DNA from 3 places in the Paenibacillus albicereus genome. Region 3 is predicted to be linked to each of the others. Evidence: riboswitches for the same ligand, from Rfam matches in the RefSeq annotation. Region 3 holds a riboswitch; each other region holds the start of a gene.

What was found. Region 3 has a riboswitch for cyclic di-AMP ahead of HGI30_RS14710 (C40 family peptidase). Riboswitches for the same ligand answer to the same signal wherever they lie in the genome.
Region 1: it holds a riboswitch for cyclic di-AMP, as region 3 does, so the genes downstream of both, HGI30_RS09230 (hypothetical protein) here and HGI30_RS14710 (C40 family peptidase) in region 3, are expected to answer to the same signal.
Region 2: it holds a riboswitch for cyclic di-AMP, as region 3 does, so the genes downstream of both, HGI30_RS01110 (C40 family peptidase) here and HGI30_RS14710 (C40 family peptidase) in region 3, are expected to answer to the same signal.

What each region holds. Positions count from the first base shown of each region.
Region 1 is NZ_CP051428.1:2,124,207-2,129,590, reverse strand. Features, by position in the region: gene kdpA (potassium-transporting ATPase subunit KdpA) at 1-1,277, opposite strand, end outside; gene HGI30_RS23630 (potassium-transporting ATPase subunit F) at 1,302-1,382, opposite strand; gene HGI30_RS09230 (hypothetical protein) at 1,483-1,929, opposite strand; cyclic di-AMP (ydaO/yuaA leader) riboswitch at 2,091-2,286, opposite strand; gene HGI30_RS09225 (universal stress protein) at 2,615-3,271, shown strand; gene HGI30_RS09220 (FAD/NAD(P)-binding protein) at 3,459-4,889, opposite strand.
Region 2 is NZ_CP051428.1:241,322-246,705, reverse strand. Features, by position in the region: gene HGI30_RS01120 (hypothetical protein) at 1-764, shown strand, start outside; gene HGI30_RS01115 (hypothetical protein) at 1,022-1,249, shown strand; cyclic di-AMP (ydaO/yuaA leader) riboswitch at 1,481-1,641, shown strand; gene HGI30_RS01110 (C40 family peptidase) at 1,647-2,150, shown strand; gene HGI30_RS01105 (cryptochrome/photolyase family protein) at 2,281-3,789, shown strand; gene HGI30_RS01100 (M15 family metallopeptidase) at 3,833-4,510, shown strand; gene HGI30_RS01095 (alkaline phosphatase) at 4,615-5,384, shown strand, end outside.
Region 3 is NZ_CP051428.1:3,308,275-3,313,658, forward strand. Features, by position in the region: gene HGI30_RS14690 (UxaA family hydrolase) at 1-239, opposite strand, end outside; gene HGI30_RS14695 (UxaA family hydrolase) at 236-574, opposite strand; gene HGI30_RS14700 (LacI family DNA-binding transcriptional regulator) at 739-1,749, shown strand; gene fosB (metallothiol transferase FosB) at 2,097-2,519, opposite strand; gene HGI30_RS14710 (C40 family peptidase) at 2,716-3,207, opposite strand; cyclic di-AMP (ydaO/yuaA leader) riboswitch at 3,212-3,345, opposite strand; gene HGI30_RS14715 (glycosyl hydrolase family 18 protein) at 3,664-4,932, shown strand; gene HGI30_RS14720 (CBS domain-containing protein) at 5,061-5,384, opposite strand, start outside.

The DNA of each region.
Region 1 (5,384 bases), 1.2 Mb from region 3:
AGGATGAGCGCAGGCTGCACGAGCAGCGTCAGCGCGATCAGCTTCATTTCCCGGCCCTCCAGCTTCTTGCCGAGGAATTCCGGCGTCCGGCCGACCATCAGGCCGGAGAGGAACACCGCCATCAGGGCGTACAGCAGCACGTTCATGAGGCCCACGCCGGAGCCGCCGAACACCGTATTGAGCATCATGTTCATCAGCGGCACCATGCCGCCGATCGGCGTCAGCGAGTCGTGCATGCCGTTGACGGCGCCCGTCTCCGAGGCGGTCGTCACGACGGAGTACAAGGAAGTCAGCGGAACGCCGAACCGGGTCTCCTTGCCCTCCATGCTGCCTTGGCTCGCGTCGATGCCGAGCGCGTCGATCGCCGGATTGCCGGCCCGCTCCGCCGACAGCGAGACGCCGAGCATGACGACGAACAGCATCGCCATCGCCACGAACAGCACCCGTCCCTGCTTCGGATTGCCGACCATCCTGCCGTAGGCGAACGGCAGCGCCGTCGGCACGAGCAGCATGAGCATCATCTGCAGCAGGTTGCTGATCGCGTTCGGATTCTCGAACGGATGGGCCGAGTTGACGCCCATATGGCCGCCGCCGTTGTTGCCCAGCTCCTTGATGGCGAGCAGCGAGGCGACCGGTCCGCGCGCGATCGTCTGCTCTTCGCCTTGCAGCGTCTGCGCGGCGGCGGACGGCTCCAGCGTCTGGGGCACGCCGAGCGCGACGAAGACGATGGCGAGGACAAAGGCGATCGGCAGCAGCACCCGCGTGATCGAGCGGACGAGATCGACGAAGAAATTTCCCATCGGCTTGCCGGCGATGCCGCGCATGAACGCCATCGCGGCGCACAGCCCCGTCGCCGGGGAGACGAACATCATGAAGACGATGGCGATCATCTGCGACAGATAGGACAAGCCGCTCTCGCCGCTGTAATGCTGCAGGTTCGTGTTGGTCATGAAGCTGATCGCCGTGTTGAACGCGAGCCTAGGCTCCATGTTCGCGATCGAGCTCGGGTTCAGCGGCAGATGGCCCTGCGTGCGGAACACGAGGTAGACGAGCAGGATCATGACGCCGTTGCTGACGACGAGAGCCGCGGCGTAGGATTTCCAGCTTTGGACGGCGGGCTTGATGCCCCCGATCCTGTAGAGGAGCCGCTCGGCGGGACCGAAGACGCGGTCCAGCGCGGTAGGCTCCGGGCTGTACGCTCGGTGCAGGTACAGGCCCGCCGGCTTGGCGAGCAGCAGCACGAGCAGCAGCGTGATTGCAATCGATATTCCTGCCATCATCGTAGGTGGCTCCTTCTTGGGTCAGAATTGGTCGGGGTGAAGCAGCACATAGACGAGGTAGAGGAAGACGGCGGCGACGAGCGTCCAGAGCAAGGCGATCATCGTTTTTCGCTTCCTTCCTGCATCTCTTTGCCGCACCAGGCGAGAAGCGCCAGCATGGCGGCAGTCAATCCGGCGAACAGGGCGAGCATGGCGATATCCATCATGAGAACGGCTCCTTTTTCATCGTGTCGAGCTCGCGGCCCGCCTCCTCCTGAATGAGGTAGAAGACGTCCCGGCCGTTTGTATGAATGACATGATCGGCTCCGAGCGCTTGATACACGCCTCGCGAGCTTCTTCCTTGCGTGACGACGAACAGGCGGCGACCGGTCCAGTCGCGGCAGATCTGCACGTAGCGGCAGCAGAGCGCCAGGCTGCTCTCGAACAGATAGACGTTCCCGACCCGGCAGTCCGGGATCGGATTGCGGTCCTTTTCCGCCGTATCGATTTGCATGATTTGACGGATGCCGAGGCTCTCGAGCCGCTTGCGCTCGCGGCTGCTGTTGACGATGGCCGCGCAGGGCATCCGCAGATGCTGCAGCTGTATCAGGAACCGCTCGCCTGCCGGGGTCGCCGGCGAGACGAGGGTAGTTTGCGGGTCTTGATCCATGGTGCTTCTCCTTCGGGGGTCAGGGGCGGCGGACAGCGGCGGACCGTCGTCCGCCATGGGAAAAAAGCGCGCAAAAGACCACAGAGGCAGCGGCCCCTGTGGTCTTGGTCAGATCACAAGCGTCATCATCCTCTCTCCCGATCGGAGCGCGGCGCGTCAAGCGTGCCGTGTCCTTGCGCCTACGAGGTTAGCTGTCGGATTCGGACGGTGAGAGTCGCCCTACTCGGAGGATGGAGTCCATGGCTCCATTCCTCCGGGATTCACCCCTGGAGCGGCCCGTGCCGACTCTCACATCGGCTCTGGCCTCTCCGTTTGGTTCCCCCGTTTCCCGTTTCGGAAACTCGGCGTTGTCAAAAGCTGGTCTGGATTGCTTGAGTCGAATCTTACACCCGGACTTTTCGCAAAGTAAAGCCGAAGCATCGCCAGAAAATCGGTACGAAACCAGCTTCTAGGATTCTCGGCTGCATCATATCTCCGTTTTTCTCTCCAAATCTCTTGATATCTCTCGTTTTCGATTTCCCGTCCAAATCGACTCCGGCCAGAAGGGACGGGCGCTTGCTTGCGAAACGGCCTTTTGGTCGCGCTTACATGAGCTGTTAGGACCGGATTCGCTCCCCGCGATTTTTTACATCCGCTCCGCCCGTCGATTAGGATAGGCGGCAACTTGGATCAAGGAGTGATGGACATGTCCGCGAAAGAATCGATTCTGGTGTGCGTCTCGTTCGGTCCGCACGGGGAGCGGCTCATCCGGCGCGGCGCCGAGCTGGCCGCGGCGGCGAGAGGCCGGCTGCTCGTGCTCACCGTGCTGCCGGCGGCGGAGGAGGCGCTCGGCCCGGAGCAGGAGCGCTGGCTCGGCGCTTGGAAAAAGGCGGCAAGCTCCGTCGGCGCGGAATTCCTGGCGCTGCCGGCGGCCGGGCGCAAGCCGGCCGACCTCATCGCCGAAACGGCGCTGCGCGCCGGCATGACGCAGGTCGTCGTCGGCCAGCCGGCGTCGCCGCGCCTGCTGGAGCGGCTCCGCGGCTCGTTCGCGGACGCGCTGCTGCGGCGGATCGGGGCGACCGACCTGCATATCGTCGCGGTCCAGCGGATGGACCGGGAGCTGGAGCAGGCGCATGATCGAGGCGTGTACGTCGAGGTCGCCGAGACGGACGGCGAGTTCGTCATCCAGCGGACGAGGCATCAGGGCAGCTTGAGCGGCGTCTTTTTCCGCCATCGCAGCACCGACTTCGACAACGGCTGGATCAAGGTCCGGGACGGGGGCGTCAGCCGGACGTTTCTGGTGCGGCGCGGTGTGGTCGTCGATCCCGCTTTCCCGGCCTACTGGCGAGCCAGCCGCGGATGAACGCTTTTTTACGGGATTTTTATTTGGCATCGCGGTTCGTCCGCAGTAAGATCGCCTTATCCGTCATCCGCCGCCCGCAGCTTGCCCGAGGGATCGGCTGCCGCAGCCGCTCGCGCAAAAAGACCCTCGCGCAGGCGCGAAGGTCTTGAGGATCGCCGTTCGGCGTTAGGTCCGGCGATGGCAGCGGTCATGCTTTCGGCTCTGCCGTCGGTTCCATCCAGCCGGTGAATTCCAGCTCGTCGTACCGGTAGAATTCGTCCAGGATCTGCTCTCGGTCGTCCAGGAACAGCTCACCCGCCACGGACGCCGCCAGCTTCGGAATCGCATGGCGCATGCCTGACAGCGCCGAGGCGGACAGTCCGCAGCTGATGAGCGCGGAGTAGTTGAACGTGTAGAGGCCGTGCAGCAGCGCCTCTCCCTCCGGGTCCCGGCTCGTGAAGGCGAAGCCCGGCGTCAGGTACGGATGGGCATCGAGCGTCGGACTCGCGGTCCGGGCCGGCGGGACATAGCGATCGCCCCACCGGGCAATATGCTTCTCGACGAGCCGCAGCTCGGGACGCAGGGCCGGATCGGTCAGCAGCCCGGTGCTAATGAGCAGGAAGTCGAAGGCGGACTCGCCCTGCGGAGTCGTCACGACGGCGAGGTCTCCTTCCATCCGGATGCCGAGCCAAGGCGCTCCGACATGCAGCCGGAAGCCGGGCTGGGATGCCGCCCGCTGGAACGTATCGTTGGTGGGGGGCTGGTTGTGCCGGAAGAAATGCGCCATGACCGCGTACTTGTCCTCGTCGGACAGCCGCGGAAAATGCTCGATCATGCCCGAATGCTCCATCTGCCGGATCGGATTGATGCGCGGCAGCTCTGTCCGGCGGACGAATACATGCGCCTCCGCGACGCCCTCGGCCAAGGCGAAGCCGGCGTTGTCGAACGCCGACGCCCCTCCGCCGAGCACGGCGATCCGCTTGCCGCGGAGCGGCTCGAAGTCGATCGCTTCGGACGTATGGGCATATCGCTCCCTTGGCACCTGCCGCGACACCAGCGGGGGCACATGCCACTCTCCTCCGCCCTGAATGCCGGTCGCGAGGATGACCTTGCGGGCAAGCAGATGCGGAGACGGCGCTCCTTTGCCTTCGAGATGCAGCCGGTGGAGTCCGTCCTCGAACGGCTCGACGAGCGTCAGCCTCGTCTCGTTGACGACAGGCAGATTCAGCACCCTTCGGTACCAGCGCAAGTAGTTCATCCAGTCCCCGCGCGGAATCTTGTCGATCGCCTGCCAGCCCTCCTCGCCCGCCTGCGCCTCCCACCAGGAGCGGAATGTGAGCGCAGGAACGCCGAGATCGATGGAAGGCAGATGCTTGGGCGTGCGGAGCGTATTCATGCGCGCGTACGTATCCCAAGGCCCTTCGCGGCCTTCGGGATTCTCATCGAGAACGATGAGGTTGGAGACGCGTTCCTTCATTAAAGCGAAGGCAGCTCCGAGGCCGCTCTGGCCGCCGCCGATGATGGCTACGTCGTACACATGGCCGTCGATATGGGTTCTGGGCCGCACCCAGTTCGCTCCGCCGAAGGCGATATACGACAGGTCGCGCCTGACCCGGGCGTTCAATTGCTCAAGGCTCATCCCGCATCGATCCTTTCTCGTTCCGCTTGCCGGCCGGCTCAAAGGGAGCCTTTCTGCCGCCGCTGGTTGTCTTTGGCTGTTCGGATCCGCCTCGCAGCCGGAAGTTGCTCTTCGCAACGGTTTCTATGATGTTTCTATGTTATATTTTATGACATCATGCGTAAAGAGTTGCCGGGCAATCTTGTAACCGGATGCCGCCGCTTTGTGCCGTTTGACTAAGAGAGAGTCGAATGACTCGGTTTCTCCGCGCAACTCCTCCTGTTCCGCATCATCTGTACCCGAATGACTCGGTTTCTCCGCGCAACTCCTCCCGTTCCGCATCATCTGCACCTGAATTGCTCGGTTTTTCCGCGTAACTGCCCCGTTCCGCATCATCCGCACCCGAATTACTCGGTTCCTCCGCGCAACTCCCTCCGTTCCGCATCATCTGCACCCGATTTACTCGGTTTCTCCGCGCAACTGCCCCCGTTCCGCATCATCTGCACCCGAATCACT
Region 2 (5,384 bases), 2.1 Mb from region 3:
GGGGCTTCTTCCTGTACCGGCTGGTCGATTCGGTCGTGCGGCCGCTCGTGCAGCGCTATCCCGGCGCGGACGGAGCGGCATCCGGCGGGGACGCGATCTTCTGGGCGGAATCGCAGTTCCGGCTGCTCAAGACGGACCTGGCGCATCCCTATCTCTGGCTGCTGGGCGGGCTGCTGCTCGCCCGCCTGCTGCTCGGCCCGCTGCTGAGCGCCGGCCTGGCCTACTCCGTCCGCCACGCCGCCGAGTCCGGAGCCGAAGGGGGCACGCGCTTCCTCGAAGGCATCCGCGTCTGCTGGAAGCCGTTTCTCCTGCTTGCCGCCGCCGAGCTGGCGCTCGCGCTCGCACCGGCCGTCTGGCTCGTAAGGGAAGGCTTCCATCGCTTCCAGCATTACAGCTCGCTGCCGCAGCTGGCCGCAGACGCGCTGCCGTGGCTCGGAGCCTGGCTGCTCTGGATCGGGCTGCTCCATGTGCTCATTCTCGGCCTGCAGTTCGGCGCGGCAAGCGGCCTGAGCGTGGGAGCAAGCTTCCAGCAGGCGCTGCGCCGCCTGCTGCCGCTGGCAGGCGTCAGCCTCGTCCTGCTGCTGCTGTCCGGCCTGCTGCAAGCCGGCGTCAGCGCCGGCGCGATGGCTTGGGCCGGGCTCGCCGCGCTTGTCATTCAGCAAGGCTATCATTTCGTCCGTACGCTGATCGACGTCTGGATCCTCTCCTCGCAATTCAGCTGCTGGTCCGACAAGCCTGATTCCGGCGGACGTCAGGTTAGTTGACAATCTTTTATCGTCAAGCTATAATCGTGTAAATTCTCTGACAATTTCGTCTTGTTTTTCGGATTCCGATACGGTGTATATAACATCCAGGCCGGAAGCCCAGCGCATCTCCGCTCCGGCAGCGCCCGCAAACACCAAACCTTCATCTGCCGTTGATCTGACGATCATCATCCGCAGCTTTAATGAAGCATAGAAGCCCACGAATGCAGGACATGCTAGAGGAGAGTTTCAATCCAGAGAGAGAGGAAAGAATGAAGATGACTGAAAAAATCTACGCCTACTACGAGCAGCTGCACCAAGCGACCGGCGACCTGCTGGACCGCGCCGGCGCCTATCGCAACGCTCAGGAGCTGGAGTCGCTGCAAAGCGAGCACGCCCGCCTGCGGCCGGAAGGGCTCGACCTCGGCGAGGCCGAGCTGACGAGCTTGATGGGCATGCGCACGAAGCTGCTCACCCTGATGGAAAACTCGCTGTACACCGCCTGATCCGGATCGGATCCCGCCGGCGCGGATGACGCGCCGAATGTGAAACGCCCCTTGCGAGGGGCGTTTTTTTTTGATGGTTCGAATGGAGCGAATACGGACGGGGCGAGGCGCCGTTCGACTCGCGCTCCCGAAGCAAGCGCTGTCAATCCTCTTTTTGAACATGAGAATTATGAGAATATGTCGGGAAAGGGAGGAAAATAGCTTAAAGAAAAGAATACCACTTCCAGAAGAAGTTCAAACATGCCGAGTTCCATGAACATGGAAACGGGGGAACCATCTATAGGGTGAATTGATTTCGCCCTCCTCGCCGCAAGGCAGGAAGGCCGGAGAAATCATAGGGAACCTTCAACCGAACCCCACAGCTAACCTCGTAGGCTCTGGAAGGAGCACCACAGCTTTGAAGAAGAAAGCCGCAGCAATCGTACTCGGACTTGCCCTGCTGTTCACCGCAGGCGCGCAAAGCGCATCGGCAGGCTCCAAAATGGATGGCGTCATCAGCGGCGTCATCGGCACGCCGTACAAAGCGGCGGGCACCACCTCGAAAGGCTTCGACTGCTCGGGCTTCACGTCCTACGTGTTCAAGCAGTTCAAAGTCTCGCTCCCCCACTCGTCCGCGGCGCAATCGGCCATGGGCAAGAAGGTCGCCAAGGACGACCTGAAGGCGGGCGATCTCGTCTTCTTCAATACGAGCGGCAAGGGCGTCTCCCATGTCGGCATCTACGTCGGGGACGGAAAATTCGCCCACTCCTCCTCCAGCCGGGGCGTGACGATCAGCGAGCTGAGCGAGTCCTACTACGCCAAGCGCTACCTGTCGGCCCGCCGCATCATGGACGACAAGACGTTCGAGAAATTCGCGGACGAAGCCGCCGACCAGCCGGACGGCGGTCCGGACGTCGACTAGAGCCTTTCGAGCACGGCCGAGCAAGCCGCAGCAAGCCTCCCCGGAGCGCCTGCTGCGGTTTGTTTGCTTTCGGGCCGGGTATTACGGAGAAGAGCATGACCGGCTGCGTCCGGTCCAAGGAGGCACATCCATGTATCTGTTCATCCACCGCAAGGACCTCCGGGCGGGCGATCTGCGCGCGTTCGACTACGCGGCCAGCCTCGGCATGCCGGGCATCCATGTCCTGATCCTCGATCCGGCGCTGCTCGGAGACGGCCGCGCCGCGTCTCATCCGGGACGGCACTTCCTGCGGACCGCCGGGATGCTGCGCCAGGACTACGAAGCCCAGGGAGCGCGGCTGCATCTATTGCATGGCGACCCTGCCCGAGTGGTGGACGAGCTGCTCGAGCGGGAGCCGATCCGGGAGGTCGTCGTCACCGCCGACCATACGCCTTACGCGCTGCGGCGGGACGAGCGGCTCGCCGCCGTCTGCCGCGGCCGGGGCGTTCGCTGGACGGCGCTGGAGGATGTGCCGCTCGCCGATCTGGACGAGTTCCAGGAGCATACGGGAAGAAAAGAGCCGTACCGCGTGTTCACCCCGTTCTACCGGGCTTGGAGCGGCTATGTCCGCTCGCGGCTCGCTCCGCCCCCGGGCGTACGCGCGGGAGAGCTGCCGACGGCCCCGCTCTCGCTTCTCCGCTGGCCCTTGCCCGCCGAGCTCGCCGCTGCGCTCTCCGCCGCCGTGCCGGAGGACGAGCGGCCCGAGCGGCAGCTCGACCGGTTCCTCGGCGGCAGCCTGCAGGCATACGAGGAGCTGCGCGACCGCTACGCGCAGGATGCCGGCAGCGGCCTCTCCCGCTGGCTGAATGTCGGCGCGCTGTCGGCCCGCCGGGCCTACGTCCTCGCCCTGGATGAAGCTCGGTGCGAGGACGAGCGCGATCCGCTCGCCTTTGGCGGCGCGGCCGGCTGGCGGGCGGATGCCGCCGTGCAGCTGGAGCTGGCGCTGCCGGGCAGCGTCGAAGGGCCGGGCTCCGCTCCGCGCGATCCGTCTGCCGCGACCGCGCGCACCGGCGCGGAGAGCTGGGTCCGCCAGCTCGCCTGGCGCGACTTCTACCTGTACCAGGCGCGGTTCGACGCGGACTTTTTCCGCTACGAGGAGAGGGTCGACCTGTCCGGCCTGACGGAGGAGCATGCGGAAGCATGGCGGCAAGGCCGTACCGGCGTGCCGCTCATCGACGCGGCGATGACGCAGCTGCGGACGACGGGCGAGCTGCCGAACCGGCTGCGCATGATTACGGCGATGTTTCTTTGCAAAAACCTGCTCGCGCCGTTCACGGCCGGCGAGCCGTGGTTCCGCAAGCAGCTGCTGGATTACGACAACACGCTCAACCGCGGGGGCTGGCTGTGGAGCAGCTCGCTCGGCTTCGACGCCTCGCCGTACTTCCGCATCATGAATCCGGTCGTCCAGTCGAGGCGCTGGGACCCGGACGGCGCCTACATCCGGCGCTGGCTGCCGGAGCGGGCCGGGATGTCCGCCGCGTCCGTCCATGAGCCCGCCGATCGCGCGCTCGTCGATCTCAAGGCGTCGCGCGCCCGCGCCATCGAGACGTACAAGCAGCTGCTCGCGAAGCCTTCCCGCCCTCTGGATCGTCTGACCTAGACAAGCTACCGAGACTACGCCGACAAAGGAGACGCTCATGGGAATGCCTCGACCGACCCCCGCCCCCAGCCGCGGCGCCCGCGCCGCTGTCCGGCCCAAGCCCCGGCGCAAGCGGAGCCCGATGGGCGGCTTGCTCATCGTCGCCGGACTGGCCGCGGCGGCGCTCGCCCTGCTCAAGCTGGAGCTGCCGCGGGCGTTCGACAAGATCGTGCCGCAAGGCCTGTACCGCGACGTGCCGCCCGTAGCCGGCCTGCATCCCGAGCTGCGGGCGGCAAGCGAGCGGCTCGCCGCCCAGGCGAAGGCCGCCGGCATCTCCGTCGTGTTCACGGACGGCTTCCGCAGCGAAGCCGAGCAGGACGAGATCTACGCCCAAGGACGGGACAGCGAAGGCAGCATCGTCACCCACGCCAAGGGCGGCGAGTCGTATCACAACTACGGACTCGCGCTGGACTTCGCGCTCAAGGACCGCTCCGGCGACATCATCTGGGATATGGAATACGACGGCAACAAGAACGGCCGGGCCGACTGGCTCGAGGTCGCCGGCATGGCCAAAAAGCTCGGCTTCACCTGGGGCGGCGACTGGGAGGGCTTCAAGGACAATCCTCACCTTCAGATGGACTTCGGCTACTCGATCCGCGAGCTTCAGCTCGGCAACCGCCCGGCCGGCTCGCTGCTCGCAGACGGCACCGTCAGCGGGGATTCGGAAGCCGCAATCGACTAATCTTTACCATTTATTCACATCGCGTTAGCATCCCCCGCATATTGCCCTTCTAAGATTACGGATGAGCATTCGTTCATACCATACGCTTGGGAGGGTTTTTTCGGATGAACACACAGAGCAAGACAAGCCGTATCCTGCTTGGCGCGGTGCTGGCCGCCGCGACGGCCGTCGGAGGAGCCGGGCTGGCCGAGCTCGGCGGCTCCCCGCCTGCGGCTGCCGCGGAAGCCGGGGCTCCTGCCCCATCGGCCGCGCCGTCCATCTATATCGCCCCGATCCATCAGGCCAAGTTCCTCGCCGGCTCGAAGTTCGACTTCCGCGTGGAGCTGAACGACTGGACGGGCGACGCCTCGACCGTCCGCATCACGATCAACGGCAAGAGCCCCGAAGCCGTCTTCGGCAAGAAGCTCGAGCTCACCTCCACCAGCAAGAGCCGCGAGTTCACCGTCCGCGATGTCTCCTTCTCCAAGGTCGGCCCGGTCGCCGTCTCCGTCGAGGCCGGAAGCCTGAAGCGCACCGTGCAGTATGAAGTCGTGAATACGGAACAAGCCGGCCGCAAAGCCAAAAACGTCATCCTGTTCGTCGGCGACGGCATGGCCCAGCCGAGCATCACGATCGCCCGCGTCATGTCCAAGGGACTGACCGAGGGCAAATACGACGGCATGCTCGAGCTGGACAAGCTGGAGCAGCGCGCCGTCGTGACGACGTCGGGCATGGACTCGCTCGTCACCGACTCCGCCAACAGCGCCAGCGCCTACAATACCGGCCACAAGTCGGCCGTCAACGCGCTCGGCATCTACCCCGACAATACCGAGAACTCGCTCGACGATCCGAAGGTCGAGACGCTGGCCGAGATGCTGAAGCGCTCGCGCGGCAT
Region 3 (5,384 bases):
CAGCCGTGCGGATGCGGCACGGCGACCGCCCCCGGCACGAGCTGCGCGATGCGGCTGCACACTTGATTCGAGCAGATGACGGTCGGGATGATAAGCAGATGATTGCGGATGCCGATATCGCCGTTCGCCCGCTCGTACGCCAGGATCGTCGAGGCTGACTGCTCTCCCGCCGGCGCTGCTCCTGCCTGTGCCTCGCCTGCTGTCTTTGCCGCTTGCGCTCCCTCGCCTGCTTCGCTCATGCTTCTCCTCCTCCCGGTCTGCCCGAGGCGGCCTGGTCGCCGCGCCCGCGGATGCCCTCGATGTTGTGCACGTGCACATGGCATCCCGGCTCGATCGGGACGACGGCGCGGCCGATCACCTCGCCGTACTTGCGCACCTCTCCGCCCGCGCTCACCGCCGAGATCGCGATCTTGTGGCCGAACGCGACCGGCTCCGTCAGGACGACGCTCCCCTCTCGCCCGCCGGCCTTGTACCGGATCGTCTCTCCGGCCGCCGCATCCCGCAGCGCGGTCGCGACATGATCGCGGACATCCATGACGATCGCGTCCGCTCCCGCTTCGAACGCATGCTCCATGTCCTCGCCTCCTCCTAGCGCATGGCGGACGACGCAGGTCGGCCCGCCATGCCTTCCCTATTTGAGTTATCGGTAACTCAAATGTAAGCGACTTCATGCTTGCTGTCAATAGACCGCATTCGCTACAATGAGGGCAGCCTGGTCTTTGGAAACGGAGGAGCTTCATGGTCACCATCTACGACATCGCCCGCGCGGCCGGCGTCTCCGCCATGACCGTATCACGGGTCATCAACGAGACGGGCCGTGTCGGCGAAGCGACGAGAAAGCGGGTGCGGCAGGTGATGGAGGAGCTGCAGTACGTGCCGAACTCCAACGCCCGCAGCCTCGTCCTGCAGAAAACGAACATCCTCTCCCTGCTCATCGCGGACATCACCAACCCGTTCTATACGACGCTGGCGCGGGGAGCGGAGGATACGGCCAAACGGCTCGGCTACCGGCTGCTGCTCGGCAACAGCGACGAGGATTACGGCAAGGAAAAGGACTACGTGGACATGATCCTGTCCACGCGGGTCGACGGCGTGCTGTTCGCCCCGGCGGGAGACGGATCCGCCCCGCATCTGCGGCTGCTGGAGCAGCACCGCATTCCTTACGTGCTGCTCGACCGGGACGTGCCCGGCATCCAGGCGGACCGCATCCTCGGCGAGAGCCGCGACGGCGCGCGCCGGCTCGTCGAGCATCTGATCGCGCTCGGCCATGAGCGCATCGCGCTCGTGAACGGCTCCGAGGACGTCTCGACCGCACGCGAGCGCCATGCCGGCTACCGCGACGCGCTCAAGCTGAACGACCTCCCGTACGACGAGGCGCTCGTCCGCCATCTCGACTATTCGGACGGCTTCAATCCGAGCGATCTCGATCCGCTGCTCGCGCTGGCCTCCCCGCCGACGGCGATCTTCGCCGCCAACAACTTCCTCGCCCTCGGCGTCATCCAGTCGCTGCGCGAGCGCGGCCTGGCGGTGCCGGACGATCTGTCGGTCGTCTGCTTCGACGACCTCGGCTTCGCCAGCGTGCTGAGCCCGTTCCTGACGGTGGCGGCGCAGCCGGCCTATCAGTTCGGCGCGCTCGGCCTGGAGCGGCTCGTCGACCGGATCGAGAACGGCGACGGCAGCGGCCCGCGCACGCTCATCCTGCCGGCGGAGCTGATCGTGCGCTCGTCGAGCCGGATGCGGGGGCGCTGATTGTAGAAGGGGGAACGGAAACGCTCCGCATGCGGAAACGCTTCATGTAGGAGAAGAGCAGAACCTCCCCACGTGCAGGCGTGTTGTGAAAATGGAACCGACCTGCTTCACGCTTAAAGGTATGACAAAGGGCTGCTCCCATGATCCGCTTCACGGATGATGGGAGCAGCCCCTTGTACGTTTGGGCTCTCCTTCCAGCGCGTTCTCGGGTGCTGAACGCCCGATTATCCCGCTCCAGCGGCTGAATGGCGCTTGTCCGTTTCGTTCGAATGGATGAGACGCCCATAGAGGCCCAATCGCGTCTCTATGTTTCGTTAAAGTCCTCGTCCAAGCAAAATCTCCTGCCGCTAGTCGAAAAACTCCATATGCGGCTTGGTCTCGCGATAATAGGCCATCCGGTCGGCCAGCGTGCCGGTATGGAATTCGAACTTGTGTCCGTCCGGGTCGGCGAAGTAGACCGAACGCCGGTCCCGCTCGTCCCGCTCCCGCCCCGGCAGGATATCCGCGCCGATGCGCCGCAGCCGGGACAACGCCTCGTCGAAGTCCTCCTCGTTCACAGAGAAGGCCATATGGGTGTACGACAGCCGGATCTCCTCGCGCGGAAGACCCTTTTCTTCGTTCAGAGCCAGCCACAGTCCGTCGAGATCGAAATAGGCGGTCGTCCGCCCGCGCACGAGCAGCCTCGCGCCGAGCGCCTCCCGATAAAACGAGATCGACCGCTCCAGCGACGAGACGCTGAACAGCAGATGATTGATGCCTTGCAGCTTCATGATCGCAGCCTCCTTCTGGCCGAAAACAACGAGCCCGCCTAGGCAGGCCGCTTCGGCGCTTTTTCTATTTCTGTGGCATGGAGCATCAAGCCCCGCTTCCACTCAGCAGCCAGGGAGCCGGATGAACGCCGCCACCGCCTGCCCGAAGTCGCAAAAAGCCCCGGCAGCCTGGCTGCCGGGACCTCGCCTGTGATTCTTATTCCTCGCCGGCGACGTCCTCGCCGTCATCCTCGCCGATCAACTTGCTGTAGTCCTCTCCGGTCACGACGCGGCGGGCGGTGACGTACCGCTTGGCGTAGTAGGATTCGCTCAGCTTCGTGTAGCGCACGCCCTTGTTGGAGGAGTGGGCGAACTTGCCGTCGCCGACGTAAATGCCGGCATGCGAGATGCCGCGGCCGCTCGTATTGAAGAACACGAGATCGCCGGGACGAAGGTCGTCCTTGTCCACCTTCGAGCCGATCTGAGCCTGCGACTTGGACGTGCGGGGCAGCTTGACGTCGAACTGGTTGAAAATGTGACGGATGAAGCCGGAGCAGTCGAAGCCGGCCGTCGTCGTGCCCCCGTACTTGTAAGGCGTGCCGATGACTTTCTTGATCGCGCTGTCGAGATCCGGCGTATTCGCGAACGCGCTGGTGCTGAACGTCAGAAGCATGAACAGGCTGAGCATGGATAAGATGACTTTCTTCACGAGTTGCTTCTCCCTTCGGATGCCTACGAAGTTAGCTGTGGGTTCGGTTGAAGGTTCCCTAGAATCCTCTCTTGCAAGATTCATTCACCCGGTATGGTTCCCCCGTTTTTCTCCTCGAAAATTCGGCACGATGATTCATAAATTTTGGTAAAGGTTAATATTCGTAGTTTCGTGTCGAATCCCTGCCTAGGAATTATTAGAAGTCCCTCATCAAATCCCTTACTTTTCTCATAAATCGGAATAGGCCCTTTCTCCCATATCATCGAATCGCGTCGATTTCCCTCTCGTTCTTCCTACCTAGAGGAAGAAATGGATATTTCCCCCTCCGACTCTGTGAAAATATCCTTTTTGCAGTATGTATTTAATAGGATAATAATGGCACCTTCCGATCGAAAGGAGGCCAGCCGCCGAAGCCGTCTTCTTGCCTTCATCTCTCATCCAAAAAGGAGGACTCTCATGTCCGCAACTTCCCGCTTCAACAAGCCCCGCTTCACGGCGCTGCGCGCGCTGCTGCTCGCCGCGTTCCTGATCGTCTCGATTCTGCCGGGCTCGTTCGCCGTACGGACCGCCAATGCGGCGGATGCCTGTACCGGCGTCGCCGCCTGGTCGGCCTCCGCCGTCTACACGGCCGGCCAGAAGGCCGTGTACGCCAGCACGCTGTACGAGGCCAAGTGGTGGACGACGAACGAACGTCCGGACCAGGCCGGCCAATGGGGCGCCTGGAAATCGCTCGGCGCCTGCTCGTCCACGCCGACGCCGACTCCGACGCCCGGCGTTCCGAGCGGCAAGATTACCGGCGCTTACGTTGCCGACTGGCATTTTCCCAATGTGAGCACGGTGCCGGCCCAGAAGCTGACGCATGTGTTCTACGCCTTCGCTGATGCGGTCAATAACGGCGTGAGCGGAGGAGACGCCTCCAAGCTCGCTCAGCTGACGACGCTCCGGAGCAAAAATCCGAACCTGAAGGTGCTCGTCTCCGTCGGGGGCTGGGACCGCTCGCAGGGCTTCGCCAGCGCCGCTTCCACCGACGCCAACCGGACGGCCTTCGCCAACAGCGCCCTCTCGTACATCCGCGCCAACAAGCTGGACGGCATCGATATCGACTGGGAATATCCGACCGCAAGCGACAAGCAGAATTATACGCTGTTCATTCAGAAGCTCCGTTCCGTGCTGGACGCCGGCAGCGCGGCGGACGGCCGGGGCGCCAACAAGTATCAGCTGACCGCCGCCGTAGGCGCTTCGGACTACGGGCTCGGCAACATCGACATCGCTGCCGTGCACCCGTCGTTCGACTTCCTGAACGTCATGACCTACGACATGCAGGCCGGCTCGGGCACGCATCATACCGCCCTTTACAATTCCTCCCGCGCGAACTACAGCGTCGACAGCGCGGTCAAGCTGCTCAAGAGCAAGGGGCTGCCGACGTCCAAGCTGGTCATCGGAGGAGCTTTCTACTCCCACGGCACGGCCGACTACACGTACGACCAGCTGAAGGCGAGCTATATCAACAAGAACGGCTGGACGCGCCAATGGGACGACACGGCCAAGGCTCCTTATTTGACGAACAGCAGCGGCGGCTTCCTGACCTATGACGATACGCAGTCGCTGACGGAGAAGGTCAAGTATCTCAAGGCGAACAGCCTGGCCGGCATCATGTTCTGGGAGTACGGGCAGAACATGGACGGCGAGCTGCTGAACGCGATCGACGCCGCTCTCAAATCCTAGCCGATCGGCAGGCAAGCATGGCCTCGCTCCCTCGCCAGGGAGCGGAGCCTTGCCGGTTCGCCCCGAGCGGCTGCAACGCAAAAAAGGTGGAAGGATTGCCGGCCGAGCCGGTTTTCCTTCCACCTTTTTCAACGTTCCTCGGTCAGATAACTGCCGAAGGAGTGCCGGATGACATCTCCGCGGCTGATGATGCCGACGAGCACGCCCCCGCGGTGCACGGGCACCTTCTTGATCTGCTTGCGGCCGAGCAGGCCCGCGATATGCGCGACGTCCTCGTCCTGGCTGACCGCCACGACCTTCTTGCGCGACAGCTCCATGACGTTGCGTCCAAGCAGACGGCGCGTGCGGTCGTCGTACTCGCCTTCGTTCATGCTCATCACGGCGGAGAAGTAGAACGCATCGAGGACGAAGTCCTCCCGGTGGCCGATGTAGCGCATGATGTCGCCGTCGCT